DNA from 2 places in the Thermoclostridium stercorarium subsp. stercorarium DSM 8532 genome. Region 1 is predicted to be linked to the other one. Evidence: riboswitches for the same ligand, from Rfam matches in the RefSeq annotation. Region 1 holds a riboswitch; the other holds the start of a gene.
The links. A riboswitch is a leader RNA that binds a small molecule or an ion and turns the genes downstream of it on or off. The one in region 1 is predicted to bind glycine.

Region 1 (14,953 bases):
CGTTTGGTATATCTTTTAAAATATTTATGTAGTCTAAAAATATTCTGATAACACATTCCATACATAAAATAAAACCGGGATTAGCTTTTAGCCGATCCCGGTTCGTATTTTTACTCCATATTTTTATCATAATGTCCAACCATTTATTTGCCTGATTTCAGCCTGTCCACTACGGCATTTGTCAGCGCAAACAGCGCCAGCACGTTGGGAATGACCATTAACTGGTTGAACATGTCGGAGAGTTCCCACACCATGTCGCTGGTGGTCAGCGTGCCAACGAAGATGAACCCAAGCGCAGTTATTGTATAAACATTGCGGCTTTTTTCTCCGAACAGGTAAATCATGTTTATCTTTCCGAACAGGTTCCAGCTGAGTATGGTAGAAAATGCAAAAAAGAACAGGCATACCGCCACAAAGACAGAACCGACGGCTTCGCCGAAGACAGTGCCAAATGCAACCTGGGCAAGGTTTGACTTTCCAATGGTGTCAGGGATTACACCGTCTGCAAGGATTCCGTCTTTTGTATACATGGTGGAAATAATCACCAAAGCGTTCATAGTAAGTACTACAAAAGTGTCGATAAATACACCGGCCATTGCAACCACACCCTGATCATGCGGAATCTTTACATTTGCAAGAGCATGGGCATGCGGAGTTGAACCCATACCGGCTTCATTAGAAAACAACCCCCGTTTTGCGCCCTGGCTGACGGCTGTCTTCAGGGCATATCCCAGACTGCCGCCGATAATGGCATTGGGCCTGAAAGCGTATTTAAAAATCATGCCAAAGGTCGCAGGTAGATATTGAATCCGCAACAGTAATACTATACCACTGCCCAGGATAAAAAGCACCGCCATGAACGGGACAACCTTTTCTACAACAGAGGCCAGTCGCTGTACTCCTCCCAGAAAAATGATCCCACAAATAACAACCAGCCCAATTCCCATAATCCATGCCGGAATACCGAAGGCATTCTCGCATGTGGAGCTGATGGAATTGGACTGAACCATGCATCCGAAAAATCCCAGCGCAAGCGTGATTGCAATTGCAAAAAACTTCGACAGGAATTTCCCGAAATCACCCTTGAAAGCTTTTGTGATATAGTAGACCGGACCGCCGTGAATGCTGCCGTCAGGCGCCTTCACGCGGGTCTCCTGCGCAAGAACAGCTTCGGCATAAATCGTTGCCATGCCGAAAAAGGCAATAACCCACATCCAGAATATCGCACCGGGGCCACCGGTCAGAATCGCGCCGCTGGCACCAATGATATTGCCGGTACCAACCTGGGCAGCAACGGCTGTTGCCAGCGCTTGGAACGAAGACATGCCTGCCTTTTGCTTTTCACCATTGAGATTCAGTGAACCAAAAGTCCGGCGCATGCTTTCACGAAAACAACGCACCTGCACAAACCGAGTCTTAACGGTATACCAGACGCCTACTGTTACAAGCAGGATCACCAAAACGTAGTCAGAAAGGTAGTTGTTGATTGTCTGCACAATTGATAACATGCATAATACCCCCATAAAATTCTCTTCCCTGGAGTTTCACCAACAAAAAAGAACCGCCTGACGGCGGTTCCGGCATATTCAGCTGGGCATTCTTCGGTGTTTCGCGTAAGATATGCGCTCAAGTCCTGTCGATTACGACAGCTTATACCCGGCTCTGTCCGTCTGCCTGAGAGATTCAGCAGAAGGGATTACAGCCCGCCTGCTTTGCACCGTCGGCACCCAATGAATGGGATTCTCCAGAGCTCCCTCCACAGCCAGTCTCCAAGGATTGGCCTCAGATTCAAGCTGCTTCTTCGGGCTATATTTAATTTGTTATATAGAATACCATATAACGGACGCTGCCGCAACAACAATATCATGATTTTCAAAAAAATCACATTTTGCTCAAATATATGGCAAGTTTTTTTCAGAAACATAGTTAATTCGCCTGAATCCGTGTTTGACATTCTGCAACAAATTAAGAAATGACATATGTTCATACTTTTATGGAGCAGTTTAAAAACCTGCTCCATTCTACGCCAAGCATTTTGCGGGAAATGAATTGTTCGTTTAATCACGTATGTTCATTTCACGAACCAAATAAAAACTTCACTTAGGGAATTTGGTAAATACATCTTGGCAGTCTCGGGCGTATTAACTTAATTTGACACTACTAATCTTTCCCCGATTATGATCGCCTTTGAATCACTTCCATGACCAATTTCCCTGGTTTTGGCAACAGGAATCCTTTCGCCTGCGAACTCTTTCACAAGTGTAACAATGTCAGGTTGACATTTGTTTTCTTCCATTTTAGTGAAGGTTCCGAGTAAAATGCCTTTTACCTGCTCAAAAGCCCCTATTTGCTTTAACTGTGCCAGATAAGTTGTCATCTGAGGCACTTCTCCTCCGTATGACTCCAACAATAAAAGTTTGCCTTTGAGATCGGGGAAATACTTTGTTCCGGACAATTTCAAAAAGCATCTGATGTTTCCGCCAACAACAACTCCTTCCATGGATTTTCCCTGAACCAGGACAAAAGCCGGATTAAATAGTTCTTTCCTGTTTTCAAACCTGTACCGCTGTTTCTCTGCACAACCGCCGCAAACCAGATGTCTCACCTGATATAGAACACTGCATTTGCCTGTCTGGGAATATATCGCATTAATTATGGTCGTAAGATCGCTATACCCCCAAAAAATGGCTTTGCTGTTCTTAATTGCTGCGTAGTCCAGATCATCCAGTATCTGATTCGCCACATCCCCACCTGAAATATCGTAAATTTCTTCAATATCAGGGTTATTGAACATTCTCATCAGTTCAGCGGCACGTTCTTTTCCGGAGCCTGAAAAAACTCCGTCCTTTTCATATATACAATTGCTTAGAATAACTTTATTCCCAATCGATTCCAAATAGTTAACCAATTCCTCGTTTTGTTTTTTTAATTCCATCTTTTGCCCGTTGGAGCAGGCTACGATCCCTACCGTTTTCATATATGCACCTCTGTAGCCGGTTCATTGTTACCAAACTGCAGTTAATAATCATAAGCCCGTCATAAATTATGTCAAGAACCGCCACTACGGCATAACAAGGAATGAAGATTTTCAACGTTTTCAACAATGTAGTCCGCGCCTGCTTTTTCAAGCTCGGCTCTGTCGCCGTAGCCGTACAGGACACCAATCACATCAATGTTATTTTCCTTTGCACCGACAACGTCGTGTTCCCTGTCACCAACCATTACTACATTTGTCAAACCGGTCAGGCCGTTTTTCTGCAATGCAAACCTTATAACATCGCCTTTTCTGTCCCTCGAACCGTCCAGTTCGCTTCCTGAAACATCATCAAAATATCTTAGCAAATCAAAATGTTCCAGAATTTTCACGGCAAAAACAGTGGGCTTGGAAGTTGCGACAAACAGCTTCCTGCCGTTTTTTTTCAAACTTTTCAAAAGTTCTTCTATGCCGGGATAGACCCTGTTTTCAAACATACCCGTTTCACTGAAGTATTCCCTGTATTTTTCAACAGCCCTGTTGCACTCTTCTTCGCTGAATCCGTAATAGTCCCTGAACGATACTCTAAGCGGCGGGCCGATAAATTTACACAAACTGTCGAGATCCTTAACCTCTATGCCGAAACTTTTCAGTGCGTATGCCACCGATTTTGTAATCCCGACTTTAGGATCGGTCAATGTGCCGTCCAAATCAAACAGTATATTGGTGTACTTCTTCATAAAAAAAGCCTCCGGGTTATACATCTGTTCAATCGTTTTTATGCCGTTATGATTTAGTTATTTCATAAACGGGAGAGTCATTGCACTTTAATTTATAATCTGTCATTTAAGGTCGATTGCAGACATGTTTTTTAATATGCCCGTTTTTCTGCATGCTTTTATAATGCAGTTCATATCAATTTCACTTTTCCTTTCGGACATCATCACTACAGCCGCCTCATTTAAAACCGTTTCGATAGCCGAACAGCTTAACCCGTTAAATTTTTTTGCAAGTTCTTCTGTCTGTATATCGGCTGAAAGGCGATTTTTCCTTGTATACATCCTGATCAGTTTAATTCTTGTCTCCTGATCCGGATTGGGAACGGTATATTTCAAGTCAAACCTGCCCGGACGTATAAGTGCCGGATCCAGAGAAGCATAAGAGTTTGTTGCCGCTATCACCAAAACCCCGTCTTCATTTTCAAAACCGTCCATCTCATTCAGCATGGCCGTAATAATGCGATTATTTTCCTTATCCACACCCGAACCCGCAAAATTCCTCCGTTCACCGATACCGTCAAATTCATCAATAAACACTATACAGGGCTTATTCCTGCGCGCTTTGCGGAACAATTGCTTTACCTTCCTTGGCCCGACTGACATAAACATGCTTTGAAAGTCAGCACCCTTGGTGGCTATAAAATTAACGCCGGCTTCTTCCGCCAAAGCCTTAGCAAACAACGTTTTTCCGTTCCCTGGCGGGCCTTCCAGCACAATACCCCTGGTCGGCCGAATACCTTTTTTCCTGTACTCGTCCGAATGTTTAAGTATATCAACCGCATACATCATTTCCCTTTTCAAATCATCCATGCCGGCAATATCATCAAATGTTACCCCGGTATGCTTTACCACCCTGAAGGAGGTAAAGTATTCTCCGAAAATCTTATAAATCACGGTAACAATTATGGCTATAAAGGCCGCATCAAAAAAAATGTCAAAAACTACGGCAAATCCGCCTTCACCTTTGGTATTATCCTTAACATCAATTCCGGACAACAGAAGTCTCTCTTTAAAACCGTCGGTTTCCGGGTTGTCCGTATAATACTTTCTGCTATCTCCTTCTTTCTGAAATTCGACTCTGTCTGTGTAAATTGCAACACTTTTTATCTTTCCATCTGAAAGGAGTTTGTTAAATTCTTTATATTTCACATATGTTCCATTTTCCTGGTTTAAAAGCGCTGCTGCCGCAGCGACGGCAATTACGGCTACACAGGATAACACAATAATCAATCTTCCCTTAAATCGGTTTTTTTTCATAAATCACTTCTTCCCCTGTATTTAAATTATCGTAAGTTCGGCAATGGTATTTTCGCCTACTAAAGACGATAGCTGCATTTTCCTCCCATAACATTTTCTACGAATAAAATCAGATTTTCAATATATTTTCTTCTTAACTGCGTTCCACAAGTCCGGTTGCATTTGCCTCTTTTTTCAAAGTATTTGGGATATTGCCTTTAAAAAACAGTTATATACGGAATTGCTTATAACAATAAGCAACTATCCGGTAATTCCTGAAATCAATCCGCTTCCTTGGAAATGCCGAGGTATTATTTTATCCTTTCAATCCTGCGGCTACACTCCTTCGCCGTTAAACTCGGGGATAAAGCTTTCCAGAGCTGTCTCCCCTTCCTGTATAAATCCGTTTTCCACCCCTATTTCTATTGCAAAATTCACAAGTTCCTCATATTCCTCCTCGGTTATCTTTCTGTTAAGCTCCGGGTATACCCTATTCTTTGTTATCGGGGTGTACTGATTCATAATGCTGATGAATATCCTGTTTCCGTAGGTTTCATATAAGTATTTTATTATTCTCTTGGAGTCCTCAAGGTATCCCGGCAACGTCAGGTGCCTTACTATCACACCTTTTTGCATTATTCCCCGCTCATCAAATCTCGTTTCTTTCACCTGTCTGACCATTTCCTCAATTGCCGCTGCAGCAACCGCGAAATAATTCCTGCAATTGGAGTACTTTATCGCGGGTTCGTCCGACATATATTTCAAATCGGGCAAATAAATATCAATATATCCTTCAAGCATCTTTAAGGTTTCTACTTTCTCATACCCGCTACAATTATATACAACAGGAATAATGAGCCCTTTTTGGCGTGAAATATCCAAAGCCTCTATGATATGCGGAACATAGTGGCTTGGGGTAACCAGGTTGATATTATTGGCTCCCTTTTCCTGAAGTTCCAGGAAAATTTCCGCAAGCCTTTCTACTGTAATGGTTTTCCCTGCCAGTCCCTTTGATATGGCCCTATTCTGACAATATACACATCCTAACGCGCAACCGGAAAAAAATACCGTACCGGATCCTTCTTTTCCTGATATGCACGGTTCTTCCCACATATGAAGCGCCGCCCTTGCAACAACCAATTCATCGGTGGTCCTGCAATACCCTATTTTGCCACTGGTTCTGTCCACATGACATTCTCTGGGGCAAAGCACACAATCTTTTAAAATATCTTGGAAAATCAGCGAATCCATCTATAATCCTCTTTTCATATACTCATTGGTATAATTACAAATCTGCTGACTTCTACAAGAATAATCTGAAACTTTTTGACTACTTTATTTCTTGTCTTCAGGAATATCGCACAGAAAGCCTGCATATGGAAATTTATAGAGCATTACCGGTGTGCCGAACAGATTGACGACCTTACCTTTCGCCGTTCCGCTGATAATCTGCTCCGCCCCCTCAATCAGGCTTGAAATCAATGCCGGATAAACCGGGAATGAACCATGAGACGGATATATTGTGTCAAATTCATCAGTATACATGGACAACTTCCTCAGGCTCTCAACATACAGAGACATATTTCTGTGTTCCTTAAACATGAAAATGTTTCCATCCTGAACAGTATCCCCCGAAACAAGAACCCTGTTGTTTATATCCAATACAGCTATGCTGCCGGGTGTATGGCCGGGAATGAAAATAATTTTCAGCGGCCGGTTTCCAAGATCTATGACGTCATTATCTTTTACAGGCAGAATACCGCCCACCCCGCCGTGTGCCCGATAATTATCCTCTTCGTCAGGATGCATATAAAAACAGTCAAAGCTGCCGTTCCCTGAAATATGATCGGGATCAGCATGTGTATTCAGAAGCATTACCGGCAATTTTGTGATATTTTCCGCAATTTGTTTTGCATCCGGTGTATTCATGCCGCTGTCAATAAGCAGTGCCTTTTCTGTTCCGGCCAGCAGGAAAAAACGTACTCCGTTGTCTTCGATCCGCCAGGTGGTATCATTTATTTGAATAATGTTAGCCATAAATCCCCCTCCTAATCAACTCGACAAAACTATACTCATAAGGCAGCTCTGTCAATTTATGTTTCACCATGTTAATAAATGAATATTAACGACATATTATGGCATATGGATTATGTGAAATACGTCAAAACCGGTTAAACGTTCCTGCCGATGAAAAGGAACTTTCCCATGTAATACAGGAAAGCCCCTTCTCAAAGCTTAGCGTTCTGTAACACTTTTATCCTGCCTTCTTTTATAAACGACTATTTCCGGATCCGAGCCATTGCATCCATATTCGCAGACAAGCAAATAATTCTCATCTGCAGCCACACCGTAACACCGTTCTTTTCCTTCGATTTCAACCTGATTTCCCAAATACATCTTATCATCTTCCAGCAGTTTTACCTTTTGTCCATTAGAAAGCGTATATTCCAAATTGATATACGAACCTTTCAATAAATTCAAATCAGTCAAATTTAACCCTTCAATTCCCAGCGAATTAAATTCATCAATAATCGCAGTTTTTATTTTTAAGAGTTCTTCCATATTAATACCTTCCTTTAATTTATAATTTTTCTCACCGGAACAGCCGCACGCACCTCAGTTTCCGAACTTGCACCCAATCCCGGATACGGCGCATCATCGGATTTTTCCGGCATGATATTTACTGTAACCAACTGCCTTTGCTATATCATCCAGCACGATGCTTTCATCCATATGTGCAATGATATAATCTATTCTGCTTACAGCTTTGACTTTGTCCGATAATTCTATTTTAAGCCTCCTGTATTCAGTATAGCAGAAATGACGGAAAAACACCCGACTAAAATTGCTTAAATATAATACATCAGTATGTGTGAGGTCAATTCATAATATAAAGAAACCCGGTATCCCATTTGCCTAATGGGAAACACCTGTATTTATACAATAAACCAAACTAAACCAAAAAAATTCATAACACCATGCACCAAGATTGTTGACCAGCAGTTTCCGGTTTTTAATCTGATAAAGCCAAGGATGACTCCATATACAGCACCAGCAAAAACCTTTGTAATTACAGCAAAACAGTCGCCGGATATCATATTGGGAACCATATACCCGACGTGCCATACGGCAAACAGAATAATATTCAATGCATAAATTTTGATTTCATTGTCAATCTAAATTCATTCCAGATATAACCTCTAAACAACAGTTCCTCATAAACAGGTGTGACAATACTGCTTTATCCCCTAAATTGCATAAAAGCATTTTATCTGTACCGCCGGTAACAAATCATGCAACTGTTTTCATCATAAAAGGTTCAGCTCTGGATTTTTTGACTGCCTATATACAAACCCAAGCTTTTCATACAGCGGTTTCCTGTCAATGCCCAGGTCAAAGCTCCTCTCCGCTACACCCACGAATTTATGGAAATCACAGTTTCCGGCCCGTTCTCCAATGCCCTGCAGAGTACAGTCCACATAATATGCCCCCGCCTTGGCCGCTTCCGCCATATGGATTCCAGCTCAATATCCTCGCCCTCATCCCGAAGGGTATCCAAAACGGTTTTCTGGGCCAATCCGCCAAGAAGCAGCCGGGTAGAGTCTGCCTTTGGATCACATCCAACCACCATAACCTTCTTGCCCATTTCACCAAGGCCTGCGGTAAGGTTTTGGGTAATAATAGACTTACCAATACCACCTTTGCCATAAATTGCCACCTGTCTCATAAACTAATCCTCCTTTTACCGTAATATCAACATTGAATTTTTGAGCTCAGAATGAATGCATTGCTTCGCTTCGGGGATGAACTTAAGGAGCAGCCTTTTTGCCTAAGCGAGATATTCCGCGAAAAACCGTATAACTGAAAAGGCGCCTTCAAGCTGTGCTTGAAAGGCGCCTTTGCCGGATCATCCTCTGAAATCTCCAATATTGGATGAATTTGGGTTCTGTTTACATTATACCGGGTGACAAGTATGATTACTATGCATGCACTTGTATAAGATTTACAATAGAAATAACAAATTTTTATACAGAATCAACAAATATCCCGGCTGTATGAACAGCCAGACAGACTTTGTTAATTTCAAAGCTGTTCTTGCGCAGATCTTTATGCGCCGGACAGGTTTTTCCGTCAATACCGAAAAATCCTTAAACGGAGCATTCCATAAGGATGTTGAGCATGTGCAAAAACTGGCAGATAGCCACGTCCGGTTACCTGCCAGTTTTACATACGATATTTTTTTTCAATTAACCCGATTCTTCGCCAACACATAAAATTGGGCTTCAAACAAGTGCTTATCAGATGACTCCAAAAAGGAGATCGCCGTATGTGGGTATTGGCCACAGGCTTGCATCCACGATGGTTTCAAGCCTGTCTGCAACAGCACGCAGTTCATTCATCTGCGGAATAATTACATCCTTGTATGCGCGGGCATGACTCAGCGAATCCCCTTCACTTGCATCAGCCTCTTTAATCTTCTGATCCAGCTTGTCGATGGCGGCTTTCAGGCCGGATGTAAGCGTTACGAGCTCATCCAGCTCTTCCTTGACACAGGAGTAATCCGCATCTGCAGCCCTGAGGGATGCTACGGTGTCCGCAACCTTTCTGACATAGGAAAGTGTCGCCGGGAGGATCTGCCTGCTTGCCATTTCAATCATGGTCAGGGCTTCTATGCGGATTGTCTTGATGTAGTTTTCAAGGCATATCTCATAGCGGGAATATATTTCGGCGCGGTTCAAAACGCCATGCTTTTCAAGTACCCTAATGTTCTTTTCGGCTATAAGTGCCGGAATGGCATCAACAGTGGTCCTCAGATTGGGCAGTCCCCTTCTCTCGGCTTCAGCAACCCACTCCTCGGAATAGTTATTGCCATTGAAAATAATACGCTTATGCTTACTTATGATCTCCTTAACCACAGCATTCACTTCGGCCCTGAAATCCCCGGCATTTTCAAGGCGATCGGCAATCTGGCTGAGGGCTTCGGCTACAATGGTATTTATTATGAAGTTCGGCGTAGCTATGGACTGTGACGAACCCACCGACCTGAACTCGAACTTATTGCCTGTAAACGCAAAGGGAGAAGTTCTGTTTCTGTCGGTGTTATCCTTGGGAAGAACGGGAAGTGTTGAAACACCGATTTCCAGGGTTCTGCTGGTTCCGTTGTTTTTGACGACACCTGTCTCTATCTGCTCTATTACACTGGTCAGCTCATCACCGAGGAAGATGGACATGATTGCCGGAGGTGCCTCGTTTGCCCCAAGCCTGTGGTCATTTCCAGCTGTGGCAACCGAGAAGCGCAACAGATCCGCATATTCATCGACAGCCTTGATGACAGCTACGAGGAATATAAGGAACTGTGCGTTGTCCAGCGGTGTGGTACCGGGATCAAGGAGGTTCCTTCCATCATCGGTTGAAATGGACCAATTGTTGTGTTTGCCTGATCCATTGACGCCTGCAAACGGCTTCTCATGCAGAAGACACGCAAGTCCGTGCCTGTCGGCCACTTTTTTCATGATTTCCATGGTCAGCTGATTATGATCGGTTGCTATATTGGTGGTGGCAAACATAGGTGCCAGCTCATGCTGTGCAGGAGCAACCTCGTTATGCTTTGTTTTAGCAGAAACCCCGAGCTTCCAGAGCTCTTCATCCAAATCATGCATGAATCTGGATACTTTTTCTTTCAGTATTCCGAAATAGTGATCCTCAAGCTCCTGTCCCTTTGGTGGCTTGGCACCAAACAGGGTTCTTCCGGTGTAAATCAAATCCTTGCGTTTCATGAAAAGCTCCTTGTCCACAAGGAAGTATTCCTGCTCGGGTCCCAAAGTCGTTACAACCCGCTTGGTGGTGGTATCGCCGAAGAGTCTAAGGATACGGATCGCCTGCTTGGAAAGCGCCTCCATAGAACGCAGTAGCGGAGTTTTCAGGTCAAGTGCTTCCCCGTTATAAGAGCAGAAGGCTGTAGGAATATAAAGCGTTTTATCCTTCACAAAGGCAGGCGATGTACAATCCCATGCAGTGTAGCCCCTGGCCTCGAATGTCGCACGAAGACCGCCGGAAGGGAAAGATGAAGCATCAGGCTCACCCTTTATTAATTCCTTGCCCGAGAATTCCATAATGGCTTTGCCGTCCCCTGTCGGTGTCAGGAAGGAGTCATGCTTTTCGGCTGTAACACCTGTCAGTGGCTGGAACCAGTGGGTAAAATGGGTTGCCCCTATTTCAACCGCCCAATCTTTCATAACACAGGCTACGACCTCAGCTACTTCCGGATCAAGCGGAAGGCCTTCTTTGATTGTTTTCTTCAGCTTCTTATAAATAGGTTTTGGCAGGCGCTCCTGCATTACCGTGTCACTAAACACAGCTGAGCCGAATATACCCGAACAAACCCCATCAATACATCTTTCCATGACCCATTCTCCTTTCAGAATATTTTTTGATCTATCCCGTAAAATTTTTAATAACTGCTGGCCAATCGCTGGCTATAACCGGATAAAAATACAAAAAAGGCGCTTCACATCGTCGGTGAAACGCCTTTGTTTCCGATAAAACACTCTTTAATTGTTTCATGCATGATTACCGTAATCCTTATACGGATTCCATAAAGTAAACATCAGCCTTCTGATTATGTTACCAAAACAACTTTTGCTGCATTAATACCAGTTAACAGTAATTGCAGGAAGCTGCAATTCAAATTTCATATTTTACTGTACCGCATAAAACAACGCTAAATTACTCACCCCTGCTTATGCATATCTGATATATTTCTGTCATGCAGTAAAACTTCTATCTGTCATTAAATCCTGCTTCCGGATTAATCGAATAATTTAAGTTTATTTTAGCAGATTAATCAACATTTTGCAAGATATAGAACTAAAAATTTCATTTATAGCTGATATAACCAAATTCAATAACATCATTGTTTCATATTTCCCGTCCCGTGGATTCTGTTATTTTTTATCCAATAAACGCATTTATCCCGTTGTTTTCCGCTATAATCCCTAAAGTTGGCTCTGCTTATCATGCTCACACTCCTTCATTGACGCTGCGTCTGCCATATCCTGCATTTTATTGACCGATCAGTTTACGCAACATGACTTCAGCCTTGCGAATATCCGCCTTCCCGCCGGTTTTCTTCATAATGTAGCCGAACATCGCGTTAATTGCTTTGTCCTTACCGCTTCTGACATCGGCTGCCGCCTTTGGATTGGCATCCATGGCTTCCCTGCACAACTTTTCAAGTTCCTCATCGGAGATACCCACAAGATCTTCAGGTTTAATAAACTCCTCCACCGGTTTGCCGGTCTCCAGCATCTTCTGCAGGGTCGCCTGGGCGACACCGATATTAATTTTCCTCTCATCGGCAAGTTTAACCAGCGCAGCATACTGTGCCGGTGAAATGAGGACGTCGAATAATTCCTTTTCCTCCTCGGTGCCCATTGTGGCAAAAATAGTGCCTACAATCAGGTTGGCCGCATTTTTCACACTTGCACCTTCTGCCAGTGCTCCTTCGAAAAACTCAGCTACCTTTCTGTACCTGGAAATCTGTTTTGCTGTAGCCTCAGGAAGCCCCAGAACATTCACATAACGCTTGAGCTTTTCAAAAGGCAGTTCGGGCAGAGACTTCCTTATTTCTTCGATTTTCTCCTCATCAATGCTGAATCTCAAAATATCAGGATCAGGGAAGTAACGGTAATCTTCGGAGTTTTCCTTATCACGCATAGGGGTAACGGTATTGGTTGCTTCATCGTAGCGCATGGTCTGCTGTACAACTGTTCCGCCCGCATCGAGAATATCAGCCTGCCTCTCGGCTTCGGCCATGACGGCCTTTTGAATGAAACTCAGTGAGTTGATATTCTTGATTTCAGTCCTCACGCCCAAACTTGAATCACCGGGCTTTCGCAGCGAAAGATTAACATCGCAGCGCATTGATCCTTCCTGCATCTTGCAGTCCGATATTCCGATATAGCGCATAATAAGCTGCAGCTTTTCGGCATATTCCTTTGCCTCTTCAGCGGAAGAAATATCCGGCTCGGAAACAATCTCAATCAGCGGAACACCGCTGCGGTTATAGTCAATAAAGGTATACCCTTTCTCGTGGATTAGCTTTCCGGCATCCTCCTCGATATGAATCCGGGCAATACCGATACGCTTGCCGCTGTCCAGCTCAATATAACCCTTTTCACATAGCGGTTCATCATATTGTGAAATCTGGTAGGCTTTTGGCAAATCAGGATATACATAATTTTTTCGGTCCATATGGGACTTGGTATTGATTTTACAATTCAGTGCCAGGCCGGCTTTTATGGCATATTCCACCACTTTTTGGTTGAGTACGGGAAGGGCTCCGGGCTGACCGGTACAAACAGGGCAGCAATGGGTGTTGGGCTCGCCCCCGAATTCAGTGGTGCAGCCGCAGAAAATCTTGGTTCTGGTCGCCAGTTCAATATGGGTTTCAATCCCGCAGACAATCTCATAATTCATATCCTGACACCTCCTTCATAAGCACCAATGATCTGTCCTGCATTTTGCTCATAAAAATGGGCCACTTGAAGAACCGTTACCTCACCAAACCGCCTGCCGATAATCTGCATACCGATGGGAAGCCCATTGGCGTCCTCACCGCATGGAACCGAAATGGCCGGAACACCTGCAATATTTACAGGCACGGTGCATATATCCGCCAGGTACATTTCTACGGGGCTTTTTCTTTTGCAATTCAGCGGAAATGCGGTACTGGGCGCCGTAGGAGCAACCAGTACGTCACATTTTTCAAAAACGGCATCAAATTCCCGGTTTATCTCTTCACGAATCAGGCAGGCTTTCTTGTAATAGGCGTCGTAATAACCGCTGGACAGTACATAAGTTCCCAGCATAATACGGCGTTTAACCTCGTCACCAAAACCTTCGCTCCTGGTTTTGACGATCATGTCATCAATACTGGAATATGAGGCTGTGCGATAGCCATATCGGATACCGTCATATCTCCCGAGGTTTGAGGATGCTTCAGCACAGGCGATAATGTAATATACCGGAAGCGCAAGCTTCATGGCCGGAATCCTGATGTTTTCTATCACGGCACCATTCCTTTCAAACAGCTTTATGGCTTCCTCAACCTTTGATTTGATCTCCGGATTGATACCGTCAAAGAATTCCTCGGCCACACCAATGCGTATACCCTTTATATCCCGATCAAGGCATTCAGCCATGGAGGAACCATAATCATAATCCACACTGGTCTGATCGCGTCTATCAACGCCCTTAATGGCATCGAAAACAATGGCAGCGTCCTTCACGCTGTTTGTCAGGGGGCCAATCTGGTCCAGGGAGCTGCCGTAAGCAATAAGCCCATAGCGGGATACCGCGCCATAGGTGGGCTTAAGCCCCACCACGCCGCAGAAGGAAGCCGGCTGGCGTATTGAACCGCCGGTATCCGAGCCAAGGCTGTATACCGCCAGATTTGCACAGATGGCCGCGGCCGAACCGCCCGAAGAACCGCCTGTAACATAATTTGTATTCCTGGGATTAAGCGGCGCACCATAGCAACTGGTTTCCGAAGTGCTTCCCATGCCGAATTCGTCCATGTTGGTCTTGCCCAGAAGAACCGCACCCTGTTTTTTCAGCCTCTCCCAGACGGTAGCATCATAGTAAGGTTTAAAGCCCTCCAGGATTTTAGAGCAGCAAGTGGTAGGAATCCCGTCGGTGCAGATATTGTCTTTCAGGGCCATGGGAATGCCGCAGAGCAGCGGCGCATCGTCCTCCTTAAGCATCTGGTCGGCCTGCTCGGCAGCTTCCAGTGCAGTATCAAAGGTCAGATGCACATAGGCATTGAGGGTTGGATTCAGTTTTTCAATGGCATCAATGTATGCCTTTGTAAGCTCTACCGCAGAAATTTCGCGTTTACGAAGCTTTACTGCAAGTTCAGTTATTCCCATTCTCATTTTTTGCTCCTTTCCACCCTGAAAAATCC
Region 2 (15,527 bases), 840 kb from region 1:
TATTTTCGGACTTTCAAGTTTTTACACTGCCGCCACTTCGCCGCTTCCTATAGCTTTTGCCTTTTTGAACCCTTTGGTTTCAATAGTGCCGAGAATTCTGATTGGTGTAGTGGCTTATTATGTTTATCATGCGATGGACAGGATACTGGGCGACAGGCGCACCGCAATATCAATCGGCACATCGGCGGTACTCGCCACCACAACAAACACCGTGGGTGTTTTGGGCACAATCTACCTTTTTTATGCGAAGCGGTACATTGAAGCTATGATATCAATGCTTGGTTTGCCCGAAACGACCAGCCCTTCATACATTTTTATATCCGCGGTGCCCAATTATATCGCTGAACTTATCGCTTCAGTGGTAATATGCATTCCGGTAGTGCTTGCCATTCGAAAAATACGGAATTAAACCGTTACTTTTATAAAGCTGATTTTCAGTGAGTTAGCTGTACATGTCCTTTCCGGTCAGTGGTTTTCATCCTCTGACCGGAAAAAATTATTATAAAAACGGGAGTCGGATTGACAATGATTCTTGGAATTGATATCGGAGGAAGTACGACAAAAATAACGGGTTTCAAGGATAACAAAATTATCAGCCCGATGATGGTGCGCGCAACCGACCCTGTTTCTTCCATGTACGGGGCGTTTGGCAAATTTATCGCTGTAAACCGCCTTCAGCTGTCGGACATTTCCTTCGTTATGATTACAGGTGTCGGAGCTTCATATATAAATGAGCGTATTTATCAAATCCCTACGGGAAAAGTGGAAGAGTTTTACGCTATAGGAATGGGCGGTCTTTTCCTGTCCGGCCTTTCAAAGGCTGTGATTGTAAGCATGGGAACGGGTACTGCCTTTGTAAGGGCGGAAAAAAGCGGCAACGTGCAACACCTTGGCGGCACCGGCGTAGGCGGCGGCACGCTGCTGGGGCTGTCAAACAGAATGCTCAATATCCGGCATTTTGACGATTTGATTGAAATGGCCAAAAGCGGAAATCTTGAAAATGTCGACTTGCTCATTAAGGATATTACTATTGAAAAAATTGAAGGATTACCCCCTGAAACAACGGCATCCAATTTCGGAAAAATAAGCGATCTTGCCACAAAAAACGATATTGCCCTTGGCATTATCAATGTGGTATTCCAGACGATTGGAGTAATGTCCATTTTTGCGGCGCGAACAGATCAGACCCAAGATATTGTTTTAACGGGAAACCTTACAAATGTCCCGCAATCCCGTGAAATTATCAACGGACTTTCTAAGCTCCATCCCGAAAGATTCCACATACCCGAACATGCCGAATACGCCACCGCGCTGGGAGCGGCAATAGCTTATTCGTCAGGCGGAAAATACACCGAAATAAAATAATTGTCCGCTGAAATCCCTTAACTAAAAGAATAACAGTAAACAGGTAACTAATCCCGGAATTCCAGCTCAAAGGAATTCCGGGAATTTTGATCCCCTATCACCTTTACAACCGAAAACCGGTAATTTTCTTTCAGAAAATCAACATTCCTTCTGTTTTGGCCCGTAACCAGTGATACGTCAGAAGGGGCCACGTGGATTATAAGCTTCCTTTTATTATGCATGGACGTTTTTTCAATTGTTTCGGTAATGCGGTCCAGCCATATTTTTGAATAAACAAGGGCGCCAAATGCGGGATGCACCGGACCTGCAACTATCTCATTTTCCCTTATAAGCTCTTCGGCATGAAGCCCTACCCTTATGACTTTTATACCGGCATTCTCATACATGGGCACAAGTATACTGCACCACCGAACAGCCTCGTCCAGCGACAACGGGATGTATTTTCCGCCGATATATTCCTGTTCCAAAGCGGTGTCTCTTATCACCAATGTTGGATAAATTCTTGCCATATCGGGCTTGAGCTCAATAAGCCTTTTTGCCGTGTTTATGCTCTTTTCAAGGGTATCCCCCGGAAGCCCGAGCATTGTCTGAACTCCAAGGCAAAAGCCATAATCCTTAACCAGCCTGCATGCGGACAATGCAACCTCAGGAGAATAATTTCTGTTGCTTTTTTGCAGTACTTCTTCATCCAGGCTCTGTATTCCCAGTTCAATAACTTTGACCGGGTATTCCCTTAAAAACGCCAATATTTCTTCATTAATATAGTCAGGCCGCGTTGAAAGCCTAATCCCTTCTGCTCGGCCTTCCTTTACATATTGGCGGGCAATGCCGAGGTATAGTTCCTGCCGGTGCCTTGGAAGCCCGGTAAAGCTTCCGCCGAAAAAGGCTATTTCACACCGGTCCCCTTCCTGTGTCGTTTTCAGATGCTCGTCTATTGTTTTTCTGACTTCCCCTTCAGAAGGTGCGCGGACATGGCCGCTTATTTTTCTTTGATTGCAGAACGCACAATCATTCGGGCATCCCTCATGGGGTATGAAAATGGGAATGTTTATGTGCCTGCTCATAACTCAACTGCCTCTGCCTTAATTCTGTTCAGTGCGTCGCCTGCGGCCTTCTGCTCGGCCTCCTTCTTTGTCTTTCCCGTTCCCTGACCCATCTGTTCACCGTTAACCAGGACCGCAACGGTGAATACTTTGTCATGATCGGGACCGGTTTCGGAAATGACGATATATTTAATATTGGAATTGCTGCTTTTCTGAACCTCTTCCTGCAGCTTTGTCTTATAATCACTGAACAGGGTGCCGTTGATTGCTTTTTCGTAATTTTCCTTGAGAAAACGGCTTACAAAATCACTTGCTGGTTCAAGGCCGCCATCAAGGTAAATACTGCCTATTATCGCTTCCATGGCGTCGGCAAGGATTGACGGTCTCTTACGTCCGCCCATAATCTCTTCGCCTTTTCCGAGCAGCAAAACCTCACCGACATTTAACTTTTTTGCGCATTCCGATAAAGATGCTTCTGATACGACTGAAGCCCTGAGTTTTGACATTTCGCCTTCAGGCATGTCGGAAACTTCTTTAAACAGCCTGTCGGTGATCAGGAAGTTTAATACGGAATCGCCGAGAAATTCAAGCCGTTCATTGCTGCTGAGCCCTTCGCGGCGGTGTTCATAGGCATAGGAACTGTGGATTATTGCCTGAAGTGCTTTACTTTTGTCCTTATAAACATACCCAATATTTTTCTCCAGCAGGTTAACACGCTCCAAATCGGAATTCTTCAAAATAACAACCTCCTTAAAAATCCTGAAAGCCCGCCACATTTTGTAAAACAATTCCCTGTGCCGAAAGCTGCAAGGATTCATTCGTATTTTTTCATTATAATTACCGCATTATGACCTCCGAATCCCAAAGCATTTGACAAAGCATAACGGATGTCCTGTTTTCTCCCTTTGTTTGGCACATAATCCAAATCGCATTCCTCATCGGGATTATCCAAATGTATCGTCGGCGGAATAAAGCCTTCCTTCAGAGCCATTGCGGTAATAATCGCCTCAATGCCGCCGGCAGCCCCAAGCAAATGCCCTGTCATGGATTTTGTCGAACTCACCGCCAGTTTATAGGCATGCTCGCCAAAAACCTTTTTAATAACCTTGGTTTCAGCGGGGTCATTCAACGGGGTTGAAGTTCCGTGGGCATTTATATAGTCAATATCTTCAGGCTTTATGCCCGCATCGGCCAAAGCAAACTGCATTGCCTTAATTCCGCCCGCGCCTTCAGGATGCGGTGCGGTGATATGATAAGCGTCACATGTACATCCGTAGCCAACAATTTCGGCTATAATATCGGCCCCTCTTCTTAATGCATGCTCAAGTTCTTCAAGGACAAGTATCCCGGCCCCTTCACCCATCACAAAACCGTTACGGTCTTTGTCAAAGGGCCTGCACGCCGTTTCAGGATTGGGATCGGTTGCCATTGCCTTAGCAGCCGCAAAACCGGCAAAGGACAGTTGTGTCAGCGCAGCCTCAGAACCTCCGGTAATCATTACGTCGGCAAGTCCGTTCCTTATGGCATGAAATGCATCGCCTATAGCGTTGTTCGCCGTAGCACATGCCGTTATCACACATTCGTTAAAACCGCAAACACCAAATTTAATAGCCACCTGTCCCGACGCCATATTCGCAATCATCATCGGAACAAAAAACGGGCTTACTCGTGAAGGTCCTTTTTCCATCAGGACTTCCTTCTGCTCTTCAAGAGTCTGTATTCCGCCTATTCCCGAGCCGATTATGACACCGACACGGAAAGGATCCTCCTGTGAAAAGTCGAGCCTTGCTTCTTCCACTGCCATAATTGCCGCAGCCATTGCATACTGAGTAAAAAGATCCATTCTTTTTGCTTCTTTTTTATCCATATACAAAGTGGGATCAAAATCAGTTATCTCAGACGCAACCTTGGTTTCCAACGTACTGCAGTCAAACTTCGTCACCCGGGTTATTCCGTTCTTTCCCTCTTTTATCGCATTCCAGAATGTTTTGGTGTCTTTCCCGAGAGCATGAATTACGCCTGTTCCTGTTATTACTACCCGCCTTGCCATTTTAACATCCTCCCTGCATATCTTTTTTAAACCGGAACCGGTATTTATCACAAACAATCAGTTGTATTATAAAAAAAGCCCCACCATTGTGGGACTTTTTTTATTCAACTGTAATCAGGAAGTATGTGCTTTAATATACTCTACAGCATCTCCAACTGTTACAATCTTCTCCGCATCCTTGTCTGGTATTTCCAGGTCAAATTCTTCCTCCAAAGCCATAATCAACTCAACAATATCCAAAGAGTCAGCTCCCAAGTCGTCGATGAAGGAGGCTTCCATTGTTACCTCACTTTCGTCCACACCAAGCTGATCTACTATAATTTCTTTTACTTTCTCAAATATCACGTTTTTCACCCCCTTCCAGACAGGAATCATACACCTATAGTATTTCTATCAACATTGATAATATTACATAACCATTCCACCGTCAATATTAATTACCTGCCCGGTAATATATCTGGCCATATCCGATGCCAGGAAAACCACCGCATCCGCCACTTCGGAAGGAGTCCCGGCCCTCCGGAGCGGAATTGCGGCGAGGAATTTTTCCCTGATTTCATTGGATAAACCGCTTGTCATATCAGTTTCGATAAACCCCGGGGCTACGGCATTGCAGGTGATGCCCCATGACCCCATCTCTTTTGCAACTGCCTTTGTGAAGCCTATCAATCCGGCTTTTGATGCTGCGTAATTTGTTTGTCCTGCATTTCCCGTTATTCCCACCACAGAGGAAATGTTAATTATTTTCCCCTGCCTCTTCCTCATCATGATTTTTGTTGCCGCTTTCGTGCACAAATACGCACTCTTTAGGTTCACGTCAATAACCGTATCCCAGTCTTCGTCATTCATTCTGACAAGCAGTTTGTCCCTCGTTATACCCGCGTTATTCACCAACACGTCAATTGTGCCGAAAGTTTCTACCGCAAAGTCGATAAGAGCCTTTGCATTCCCCGGATCGCTTATGTCGCCTTCAAAGGCCTTAACGCTATAACCCTTCTCAACCAATTCCCTTTCGGTATCAAAAACACTTTTTGAAGTGCCGTTAATAACAACATTTGCGCCAAGGGCAGCAAACTTTTCGGCTATCGCTTTTCCGATTCCCCTGCTTGAACCGGTGACCACCACTGTTTTCCCCGTAAAATCCATTTTCCGCTCCCCTTTATACATCAGAATAAATTTGAGTGTTCTTAAACACTCATCTCAGTTCACGCAATGTATTTTCAAGGGAGGACATGTCTTCCACATTCAGTGTCCTCACGTTTTTATCAATCTTTTTTACAAATCCGCTGAGCACTTTCCCGGGGCCTATTTCAACAAACGTATCAACGCCGTTGCCAACCATAGTTCTTACACAATCCTCCCACAAAACAGGGTTTGATACCTGCTTGTAAAGAGATTCCCTTACATATTCCGCAGAAGGCACAACTTCACCGTTTACGTTTGCAACAACCGGAACCTTCATTTCATGTATCTGAACTTTTTCCAGCTCTGCCTTGAGTTTTTCGGCTGCCGGTGCCATAAGACTGCAATGGAACGGCGCACTTACGGCCAATGGCACTGCCCTTTTCGCCCCGAGCTCAACGGCGATTGCCGCCGCTTTTTCAACAGCCTTCGCCTCACCAGATATTACAATCTGCCCCGGGCAGTTAAAATTGGCCGGTTCAACAACCCCTTCATCTTTAGCCATCGCACACGCATCCAGTACCTGTTCCCTTGAAAGGCCGATTATTGCAACCATGGAACCAACGCCCACCGGGACGGCTTCCTGCATGAATCTGCCACGTAGTTTCAGCAGCCTGACCGCATCACGAAACAAGAAGGTCCCCGAATACACATGGGCAGCATATTCACCAAGACTTAATCCTGCTGTAAAATCGGCCTGAATACCCTCTATCAGCAAAGGCTGAAGACACGCAATACTTACAGTTACAATCGCCGGCTGGGTATTTTCGGTTATTTTCAAAGTTTCCTCATCGCCGTCAAAAACCATCTTTCCAATGTCAAACCCAAGAGCTTCCGACGCTTCGTGGAAAATTTCAGCAGCTTCTGGGAAATGATCGCATATTTCTTTTGCCATTCCTACATACTGGGATCCCTGACCCGGAAAAATAAATGCAATTTTACCCATTTTCCACCCTCCGTTAAAACTATTTTCCCCATGTCAGCAGTATTGATCCACAGGTAAGTCCTCCTCCGAAAGCAACCAGTACCACTGTGTCGCCTTCCTTAAGTCTTCCGCTTTTACTTTCCATGTCCAGTGCGACGGGAATCGACGCGGACGATATATTGCCCGTTTCATGAAGGATCACCGACAGTTTTCCCTCATCAATCTCCAGCCTCTTCGCCGCGCTGCTTATAATCCTGAGGTTTGCCTGATGGGGCACAATCAGATCCACTTCGTCTATTGTAATATTTGCTTTATCAATAACTGCCCTGACCGATTCGGCCATTGCTTTTACAGCAAAGGTAAACACTTCGCCACCGTCCTGCCAGATAACCCTTTCCTTTCCCGCCCTTCTTTTTTGCCGTTCTTCTTCGGGTATATAGCAGCATGGAATTGTCAGGTTGTGGCCAAGGTTGCCGAAAGCCGCAAGGTAGCTTTTCCTGATTCCGAACCTCTTATCCACTCTTCCCATAACAACAGCGCCCGCCGCATCACCGAACAGGACACAGGTACTTCTGTCTTCCCAGTCTACAATGCGGCTGAGCCCTTCGTTCGCAACGATTAATACATGTCTGTAATAACCCGTTTGTATAAACTGCTGGGCGACAGTCATTGCATAAACAAACCCTGTGCAGGCGGCGTTTACGTCAATTGCCGCAGCCCTTTCGGCATTTATTTCTCTTTGGATCAGACATGCCATTGAAGGCGAAAGGTAATCAGGAACTTCTGTTGAAACAATGATCAAATCAATATCCATAGGTGTTAGACCTGCATCCTGAATAGCAAGCCGAGCGGCTTCAGCACCCATGACATACGACGGAGTATTCTCATCCAGCAGGTGCCTTTTTTTCATGCCTGTACGCCTTACTATCCATTCATCCGACGTATCTACCATTTTTTCAAGATCGCTGTTGGTGAGAATTCTGCCAGGCAAATATTTGCCTGTACCGAGGATGCCGATGCCAAAATCAACCATATTAAACCTCCATATTTCCTATTCTTTCCCTGATTTTTTCGATAAACCCGCTGCTGGAAATGGCGTATGCGTTTATTATGGTATTCTGTATTGCTCTGGCAGTGCTGTTACCATGGCATTTGAAAATCAAACCGTTGGCGCCAAGTATCGGTGTACCGCCCGTAATTTCAGGATCCACGCTGTCTTTTAGCTTTTTCAGGTGAGTCTTTACAAGGAGGGCGGAAATTTTGGAAAAAAGGCTTCTGTTAAAAATTCTTTTCATATGATGGAAAAAGTATTTTCCCGTACCTTCCATCATTTTCAGCATGGCATTACCGGTAAAGCCGTCGCAGACAGCCACGTCTACCTTTCCTTCGGCAATATCCCTTCCTTCAATATTGCCGATGAAGTTCAGATCACATTTCCGAAGTAATGACAGTGCTTCCCTCAACGTATTATTTCCCTTTTCATCTTCTGTTCCTATATTCACAAGGCCAATCCTTGGGTTTTCTCTTTTGTAAACATGCTCCATGTAAGCCGAGCCCATGACGGCGAACTGAACATAGTTTACAGGCCTGCACTGCGTGTTCATCCCCGCATCCACTATCATTGTACCTCCGCACATTGAAGGCACAACCGGCGCCAGTGCCGGCCTTAAAACACCTTTTATAGTACCCGCCACAAGCAGAGTTCCTACCAGCAATGCGCCAGTGCTGCCGGCGGAAATAAATATCTCCCCTTCATTATTCCTTATTTTCCCAAGGCCTATAACCATTGACGAATTTTTTTTGTGTCGTATCGCCTCGGTGGGTTTGTCGTCATTGTATATTACTTCGGGCGCATGGGTTATTAAAATACGGTTACCGTTGTATCCGTACTTGTTTAAATACTTTTCTATTTCCTCTTCTATTCCGATAAGCTCTATATCAAACCCTTCCTTTGACTTCAGAGCTTCAATACATCCCTTCACTATTTCCTCGGGTGCATTGTCACCACCCATTGCATCCACCATAATCCTCATTCAAATTCAGTCCTTCCCCGGAGGGTTTTCGGTTTTCAAAGCTTCGACGTTATTAACATTAACGTTTCCGTCGGTTTTGCCGTCATCAATCGATACCAGTATGAATTTTCCCCTGAACACTTCCTGTTGCCTGTGGTAAATGAAAACCCACACAATATAGCTTTTGTTTCTGGCCCGTTTAACCGTTGCCTTTGCCACAAGTTTAGAACCGGCATAAACAGGAATTTTGTATTTTATATTTGCAACTCCCACCAGGGCCACTTCGGCATCTATAACGGCAATTGCAAGAGACTCGGCCAAAGAGTATATATAATGGCCTCGCACTATTTTTGACTGTGAAAATACCATTTCATCGGTTGTTTCCAAAATGGAAATACCGCTTTCGCCAAGCTTTATTTCCACTATTTCCCCTATTATTTCATCAGCCTGTAAAGCCCTTACTTTCTGGTGATTTAACGAAGCAACCTCCCTAATTCTTTGCCGAAGCTCGGGTATGCCCAGCTCCAGCCTGTCCAGACGGACCGTGGGCACACTTACATCGAGATATTCGGCTATATCCTCATCTGTCATGAACGGATCCTCTTTTATTATCTCTAAAAGCTTTTTCTGTCTTTCCTTTTTAGCCTTCGAGCTTTTGTTCAAATGCAACACCCTGCTTCCCCGAGCCATTAAATTTATGACCAACTAATATGTTCTGCTGTTATGAGTATATAATATTTCATTCAGGAATGCAATAGTTTAATTATAAAAAATGTAGATTTAAATGACTAATTTTTAATTCTGTCCCAATTGCTCTTAAGATAATCATATCCCGAGTAAATGGTCAGAATAACCGCAACCCACAAAAGGATTTGACCCACGGGTATACGCGTAAAAAGGGAAAACGGGAAATCACGCAGGAGAATAAAAAACACAGCAAGCATCTGAATAAAAGTTTTCGCTTTTCCCTTGTTGCTTGCGGCAATTACAACACCGTCTCCCGCGGCAATAATCCGGATACCGGTAACGGTAAACTCCCGGGCAATTATAATAACCGCCGGCCACGCGGAAATATCCCCGAGTTGTATAAGGGCCATCAATGCTGATGTTACCAGCAGCTTGTCCGCAATAGGATCCAGAAATTTGCCAAAGGTGGTAATTGAATTCTGTTTGCGCGCTATAACACCGTCAAGATAATCGGTAAAAGACGCCAAAACAAATACGACAGCGGCTATGAGCCTTCCTGTTTCAGGCCGTATCGGCAAAAGGGTTCTGCCGTTATACACCGGCAGAAGCAGAATTAAAAAAAACGGTATCAAAAAAACTCTGAACAGCGTAATCTTATTTGGCAAATTCATTATAAAAACATCCCCCTCGCGAAACTAATCATAAACCACTTCTCCGACAAGATCCATGCCGTTGGTGGCCAGTATCCTTACATTCACAAATGAGCCGATATCTACCGGCTTTTCCGAGGTAAAGTATATCACCGGATCAATCTCGGGGGCCTCACCGTAAGAACGGCCGAAATAAAAAATACCGTCATCCGCCACGCCTTCCGCCAGTACCTCATAAACCCGTCCCACTCGTTTTTCAATAAGGGGTTTAACCAACTCCTGCTGCAGGAGAATTATCTCTTCCCTCCGTTTCCGCTTTACCGATTCTTTTACATGGTTCTTCATTTTCGCCGCAGGAGTGCCCTCCTCACGGGAATATGCAAACACCCCCAGCCTGTCAAAGGAATATTTCTTAATAAAGTCCTTAAGTATATTGAAATCCTCCTCGGTCTCACCGGGAAAACCGGTTATAAGCGTGGTTCTGAGCACAATGTCAGGTATCTCGGTACGCAGTTTAACAATAAGCTCGGCAAGTTCCTTTTTTCCGGTTCTCCTGCCCATAGCTCTGAGGATTTTATCCGACGCGTGCTGAATTGGAATGTCCAGATACTTCAAAAGTTTCGGGTTACTTTTGAATTCATTTACCAATTCTTCGGTCACTCTTTCGGGATAACAGTATAACAGTCTTATCCACTTTAAATCCGCAATTTCCGATAATCTTCCGATAAGTTCCACAAGCCTGCATTCCCCATACCTGTCTTCTCCGTATCTGGTCACATCCTGGGCTATAAGAATAAGTTCCCTTGCGCCGGCTTCAACAAGCCTTTCAGCTTCAGATACAATGCTTTCAACCGTCCTGCTCCTGAACGGACCGCGTAAATACGGAATAATGCAGTATGTACAGTGATTGCTGCATCCTTCCGCTATTTTCAGGTATTGCGACCGGCCTGACTGGGAAAGCATCCTGATATTGTCAAGATAGTCCACATCCTTCGGATCATTGACAAAAAGCTTTCTTCGGCCTTCGCCCTTCACATGTTCACTGATAACCTGCCGTATTTCCTGAATATTACCCGTTCCGACAACGGCATCAACTTCGGGAATTTCTTTGATGATTTCATCTTTATATCTCTGTGCCATGCAGCCTGTAACTATAAGGGCTTTCAGATTTCCTGTCTTTTTGTACAGGGAAGCATTCAGAATTGCGTCAATGGCTTCCTCCTTTGCATCATTGATAAAGGCGCATGTGTTTACTATAATCGCATCTGCGGTGCTGAGGTCGGTGGTAATCAAATATTCGTCCTTGTTCAGCATTCCAAGCATTATTTCACTGTCCACGAGATTTTTCGGACAGCCGAGAGATATACATCCTACCTTAATCTGCATATAAACCTCCAAAAACATTGTTTCTATACCAGAGTATTTTAAGCATATCAAAATAATATACCATTTTCCAGCATAATAAAAGGCCGGTTGAATAACCGACCTTTTTAACCCGTATAAACCGTTAAAAATTAAGTCTTGAGGCCTTTAACACTCCTTCAATTTGTAAAAGTTTTTGCAGTATTTCATCGGACACTTCGGTATCGACACTCACAAAGGACACTGCCTTTTCTCCCTTTCTGTTCCGGCTCCATTGCATTGCTGCTATGTTTATGTTGTTTTCCCCAAGCAGCGTGCCGACCTTTCCGATAATCCCGGGAACGTCTATATTCTGAAGAGCCAGTACATGGGGGGTGGGCTCAAAGTCAAGCTTGTATCCAAAGAAATCAACAATTCTTATAACATCCTTCGCAAACACCGTACCCGACACCGAAAGATCCCTGTTCGGAGTGGTAAATTTCACCGTTATCAGGTTTGTATACTTATCAAGATGCGAGCTCTTGCTTTCAACCAGTTTAACCCCCAGTTCCCTGAGTTTTAATTCGGCGTTGATATATGTCACATCGGGATCGCCGGCACTGTTGAGGAAGCCCTTAACCGCCGCGAGAGTTATGGCTTTGGTTGCAATGTTGGCTATGTCGCCGCTGTATATTACTTCAATTTTCGTAACCCTGTCCTTCTCGGCCTGGTAGTAAATGCTTCCAAGTTTCTCCGCCAGGTCGATATACGGTCTCAGCTGATTTATATCCCCTGATACCGGAGGCATATTAACCGCGGGTACCAGTTCACCGTTCAAAACCCCTTCAACCAGTTTTGCGACACCGATACTTACATTATAGTTCGCCTCTTTTGTAGACGCCCCGAGATGCGGGGTGTAAACAACATTTTCAAGGTCAAGCAGCGGATTCCAGAAGTCCTGCTCTTCCGGGCTCTTTGTATAATTTGGCTCCTTTTCCAGAACATCCAGTGCAGCCGCTGCGACATGACCTTCGACTATGGCGTTGTAAAGGGCTTTTTCGTCGATCATGCCGCCTCTGGCGACATTCACTATACGTACTCCCTTTTTGCACATTTTAAGTTCTTTTTCACCGATTAATCCCACATTCTGCGGACTTTTCGGTATATGTAACGTTATCACGTCGGAAACCTTTAAAAGTTCTTCAAGGTTTTCACATCTTGTAATACCCAGCTGTTCAAATTTTTCGTCGGCAACGTATGGGTCATACCCCACAACCTTCATGCCAATTCCAAGAAGTTTCCTTGCAACGATTGTACCGATTTTGCCCACACCGATTATTCCCGCGGTCTTTCCCTCAAGTTCCTCGCCGACAAACTTGTTTCGCCTGAAATCCCTGTTTTTCGCGGCATGATGCGCCTGAGGGATATTTCTGAAAATGGCAAATATCATTGCCACCGTCAGCTCGGCCGCTGCCATAATATTTCCTTCGGGCGTGTTAACTACGGCTATACCCCTCTTTGTGCATTCCTCCACGTCAATGTTGTCAACGCCGTTTCCGGCTCTGCCCACGACTTTCAGATTCTTTCCGCGTTCAATAACATCCTTTGTTACTTTTGTAGCGCTTCGTACTATAAGGGCGTCATAATTTTCTATTACCTGAAGCAACTCCTCCTGAGAAATTCCAAATGGTGTATCCACCTCAAATCCTTTGCTTTTCAAATATTCAATCCCGTCCGGTGCCATTTTGTCGGTTACTATTATTCTCGCCATGGAATACCCCTCCTAAAAAAATAAGTCAAACCAAATTGTTTGACCTCTGAAAAAGTGCAGTATATTCATTCAGGAATTCAGCCATATGCCAAACCCCCTGAATCCTCTGTCCTTTTGCCTGAGAGATACACCCATAACGGGCTTGCCCCTTCGGCGCCATACCTGGTCTCTCCAGAGGTCCGTCCGACTGAAGTCTTTTAACCTGAGAGATTTACTCCTTCGGTGTGCCCTGCGGCAGCTCTCCTTCAGTCATCATCCGGCTGTATTCAGTTTGCTTTACTAATTATTGTTATTTATATATTACTATTAAAATTCCAAAAGTCAATAGTTTCTGTTAATATTTTATCAATCTATTTAAAGTTTTTCTCGCCCTGCCGTGAAAAAGGTCTTTTCAGATTGAGCGATGCACCGGCAAACTATGTAATTGTGCCCGGCATACAAAAAATCCCAGAATACCGGGTCCTGCATCTACGTCAGTCTCAGTCCGTCGGTTATTATCTCCCATTTTACCTCCGGCCCTTCCTTTTCGGACGTTATGGCGATAATTCTGTTTCCCGGCGTGAATTCAGGGTTCAGATACACTTTCGGGTTTGTTGAAATCAACCTTTCAACGGTATACGTATTATTATCGTTTCTCAGGAGGATAACCTTCTCACCGTTTATTACCACTTCCATCCGTTCCTGTTTGTTTTCGGAATAATACAACTGTTCAAAAGGTACTATTGAGTATATCATTTGCGGTTATCCCCTTTCTTTTTCTTCTCTATTAGCTCGTCAAGCTTTTTCAGCGCCGATGAAAGACCTCCCACTTCGTCTATGATACCGTGCTCAACTGCTTCGTGCCCGAACAAAATGGTTCCGACGTCATTTGCCAGTTCTCCCGTTTTTAGCATTAATTTTCTGAATGCATCCTTTGAAATTTTTGAATTCTTCGCAACAAACTCCACAACCCGTTCCTGCATTCTTTCAAAATATTCAAAGGTCTGGGGAACTCCTATTATCATACCGCTAAGCCGAAGGGGATGTATTGTCATCGTCGCGGACGGCGCAATGAAAGAATAATTGGTCGACACCGCCATCGGCACTCCAATACTGTGTCCCCCGCCCAGAACCAGTGAAACCGTCGGTTTTGACATCGATGCAATCATTTCAGCGATGGCAAGCCCTGCCTCCACGTCTCCGCCTACGGTATTCAGGATAAGCAAGAGACCGTCAATCTTTTCATCATCCTCAATCGCCACCAGTTGAGGCAAAACATGCTCATATTTTGTGGTTTTGTTCTGAGGGGGTAAAACCACATGGCCTTCTATCTGGCCTATAATGGTAAGGCAGTGTATATTCCTTCCTTTTTCCTTAACCTCGACGGTTCCCATTTCCTTTATATTTTGCATTTTTTCATTCGAAGACTGCTGTTCATTTCCGCCGGTTTCCTTACTTTCGTTTTTTTCTTCGCTGGCGGCCTGCTTTGCAAACAATATTCCCGAATCCAAAAAAATAACCTCCCCAAAACTTATCTTAGATAAGTTTTGGTCAAACGGCCATAAAATATTCCTTCATTAAACATGAAAATTTTACCGTTGCCTTTTAACTTAAAAAACAAAAAGGTACCGTTTTGTCTGCTTTCATGCCGAAAACATACCGCACGGTACCATTTAGTATCCCTGATAAAAGGACAAGATTTTTTACCTGTTAATAGTCACTTTCCTTGAGTATCACGTCATGGGCGCCGCCTTCAATAATGCTTGTGGAAGAAACCACCACAAGGCGCGCCTTCTGATAAAGTTCCTTGATATTTCTGGCGCCGCAGCTCGACATCGTGGCACGTATTTTCGTAAGGGTCACTTCCAGGTTGTCCTTTAGTTTACCGGCATAGGGCACATAACTGTCCACGCCTTCTTCAAACTTCAGATTGCTGTTTCCTCCCAAATCGTACCTTTGCCAGTTTCTTGCCCTGTTCGAACCTTCGCCCCAGTATTCCTTAACATAATTGTTACCGCGTTTCACCTTTTTCGTCGGGCTTTCGTCGAACCTCGCAAAATAACGGCCCATCATAACGAAGTCCGCACCCATGGCCAAAGCCAGCACGATATGATAGTCGTGTACAATACCGCCGTCGGAACAGATGGGAATATAAATTCCTGTTTTTTCAAAATATTCGTCACGGGCCTTTGCCACTTCAATTACCGCACTCGCCTGCCCACGGCCTATTCCTTTCTGTTCCCTGGTGATGCATATTGAGCCTCCTCCAATTCCCACCTTGACGAAATCGGCTCCCGATTCCACAAGGAACATAAAGCCTTCTTTGTCAACCACATTTCCTCCGCCGATTTTTATTTCGGGGAAATTTTCCTTTACATACCTTATTGTGTCCCTTTGGAACTCGGTAAATCCGTCGGAGGAATCAACGCAAAGCACGTCCACTTCAGCCTTTACCAGTTCAGGAACCCTTTCCTTGTAATCCCACGTGTTAATGCCCGCTCCAACCATGAGCCTCTTCTTTG

Region 2: it holds a riboswitch for glycine, as region 1 does, so the genes downstream of both, serA (phosphoglycerate dehydrogenase) here and CST_RS08915 (alanine/glycine:cation symporter family protein) in region 1, are expected to answer to the same signal.

What each region holds. Positions count from the first base shown of each region.
Region 1 covers NC_020134.1:2,090,908-2,105,860, forward strand. Annotated here, with positions in the region: gene CST_RS08915 (alanine/glycine:cation symporter family protein) at 144-1,508, opposite strand; glycine riboswitch at 1,653-1,758, opposite strand; gene CST_RS08920 (S66 family peptidase) at 2,147-2,977, opposite strand; gene CST_RS08925 (HAD family hydrolase) at 3,049-3,714, opposite strand; gene CST_RS08930 (ATP-binding protein) at 3,817-5,010, opposite strand; gene CST_RS08935 (radical SAM protein) at 5,326-6,240, opposite strand; gene CST_RS08940 (MBL fold metallo-hydrolase) at 6,325-7,026, opposite strand; gene CST_RS08945 (hypothetical protein) at 7,225-7,551, opposite strand; gene CST_RS08950 (hypothetical protein) at 7,645-7,824, opposite strand; gene CST_RS13925 (CPBP family glutamic-type intramembrane protease) at 7,926-8,138, opposite strand; gene CST_RS13930 (CPBP family glutamic-type intramembrane protease) at 8,135-8,224, opposite strand; partial or broken gene CST_RS13745 (hypothetical protein) at 8,298-8,492, opposite strand; partial or broken gene CST_RS08960 (AAA family ATPase) at 8,495-8,716, opposite strand; gene CST_RS08965 (glutamine synthetase III family protein) at 9,288-11,393, opposite strand; gene gatB (Asp-tRNA(Asn)/Glu-tRNA(Gln) amidotransferase subunit GatB) at 12,052-13,467, opposite strand; gene gatA (Asp-tRNA(Asn)/Glu-tRNA(Gln) amidotransferase subunit GatA) at 13,464-14,924, opposite strand; gene gatC (Asp-tRNA(Asn)/Glu-tRNA(Gln) amidotransferase subunit GatC) at 14,921-14,953, opposite strand, start outside.
Region 2 covers NC_020134.1:1,253,720-1,269,246, reverse strand. Annotated here, with positions in the region: gene CST_RS05460 (ECF transporter S component) at 1-409, shown strand, start outside; gene coaW (type II pantothenate kinase) at 526-1,365, shown strand; gene CST_RS05450 (elongator complex protein 3) at 1,413-2,429, opposite strand; gene rnc (ribonuclease III) at 2,426-3,145, opposite strand; gene fabF (beta-ketoacyl-ACP synthase II) at 3,223-4,458, opposite strand; gene CST_RS05435 (acyl carrier protein) at 4,573-4,803, opposite strand; gene fabG (3-oxoacyl-[acyl-carrier-protein] reductase) at 4,867-5,604, opposite strand; gene fabD (ACP S-malonyltransferase) at 5,654-6,586, opposite strand; gene CST_RS05420 (beta-ketoacyl-ACP synthase III) at 6,606-7,598, opposite strand; gene plsX (phosphate acyltransferase PlsX) at 7,600-8,598, opposite strand; gene fapR (transcription factor FapR) at 8,605-9,249, opposite strand; gene pgsA (CDP-diacylglycerol--glycerol-3-phosphate 3-phosphatidyltransferase) at 9,366-9,935, opposite strand; gene rimO (30S ribosomal protein S12 methylthiotransferase RimO) at 9,960-11,300, opposite strand; gene serA (phosphoglycerate dehydrogenase) at 11,422-13,026, opposite strand; glycine riboswitch at 13,130-13,204, opposite strand; glycine riboswitch at 13,207-13,282, opposite strand; gene CST_RS05390 (YlzJ-like family protein) at 13,495-13,761, opposite strand; gene CST_RS05385 (ClpP family protease) at 13,758-14,516, opposite strand; gene CST_RS05380 (IMP dehydrogenase) at 14,716-15,527, opposite strand, start outside.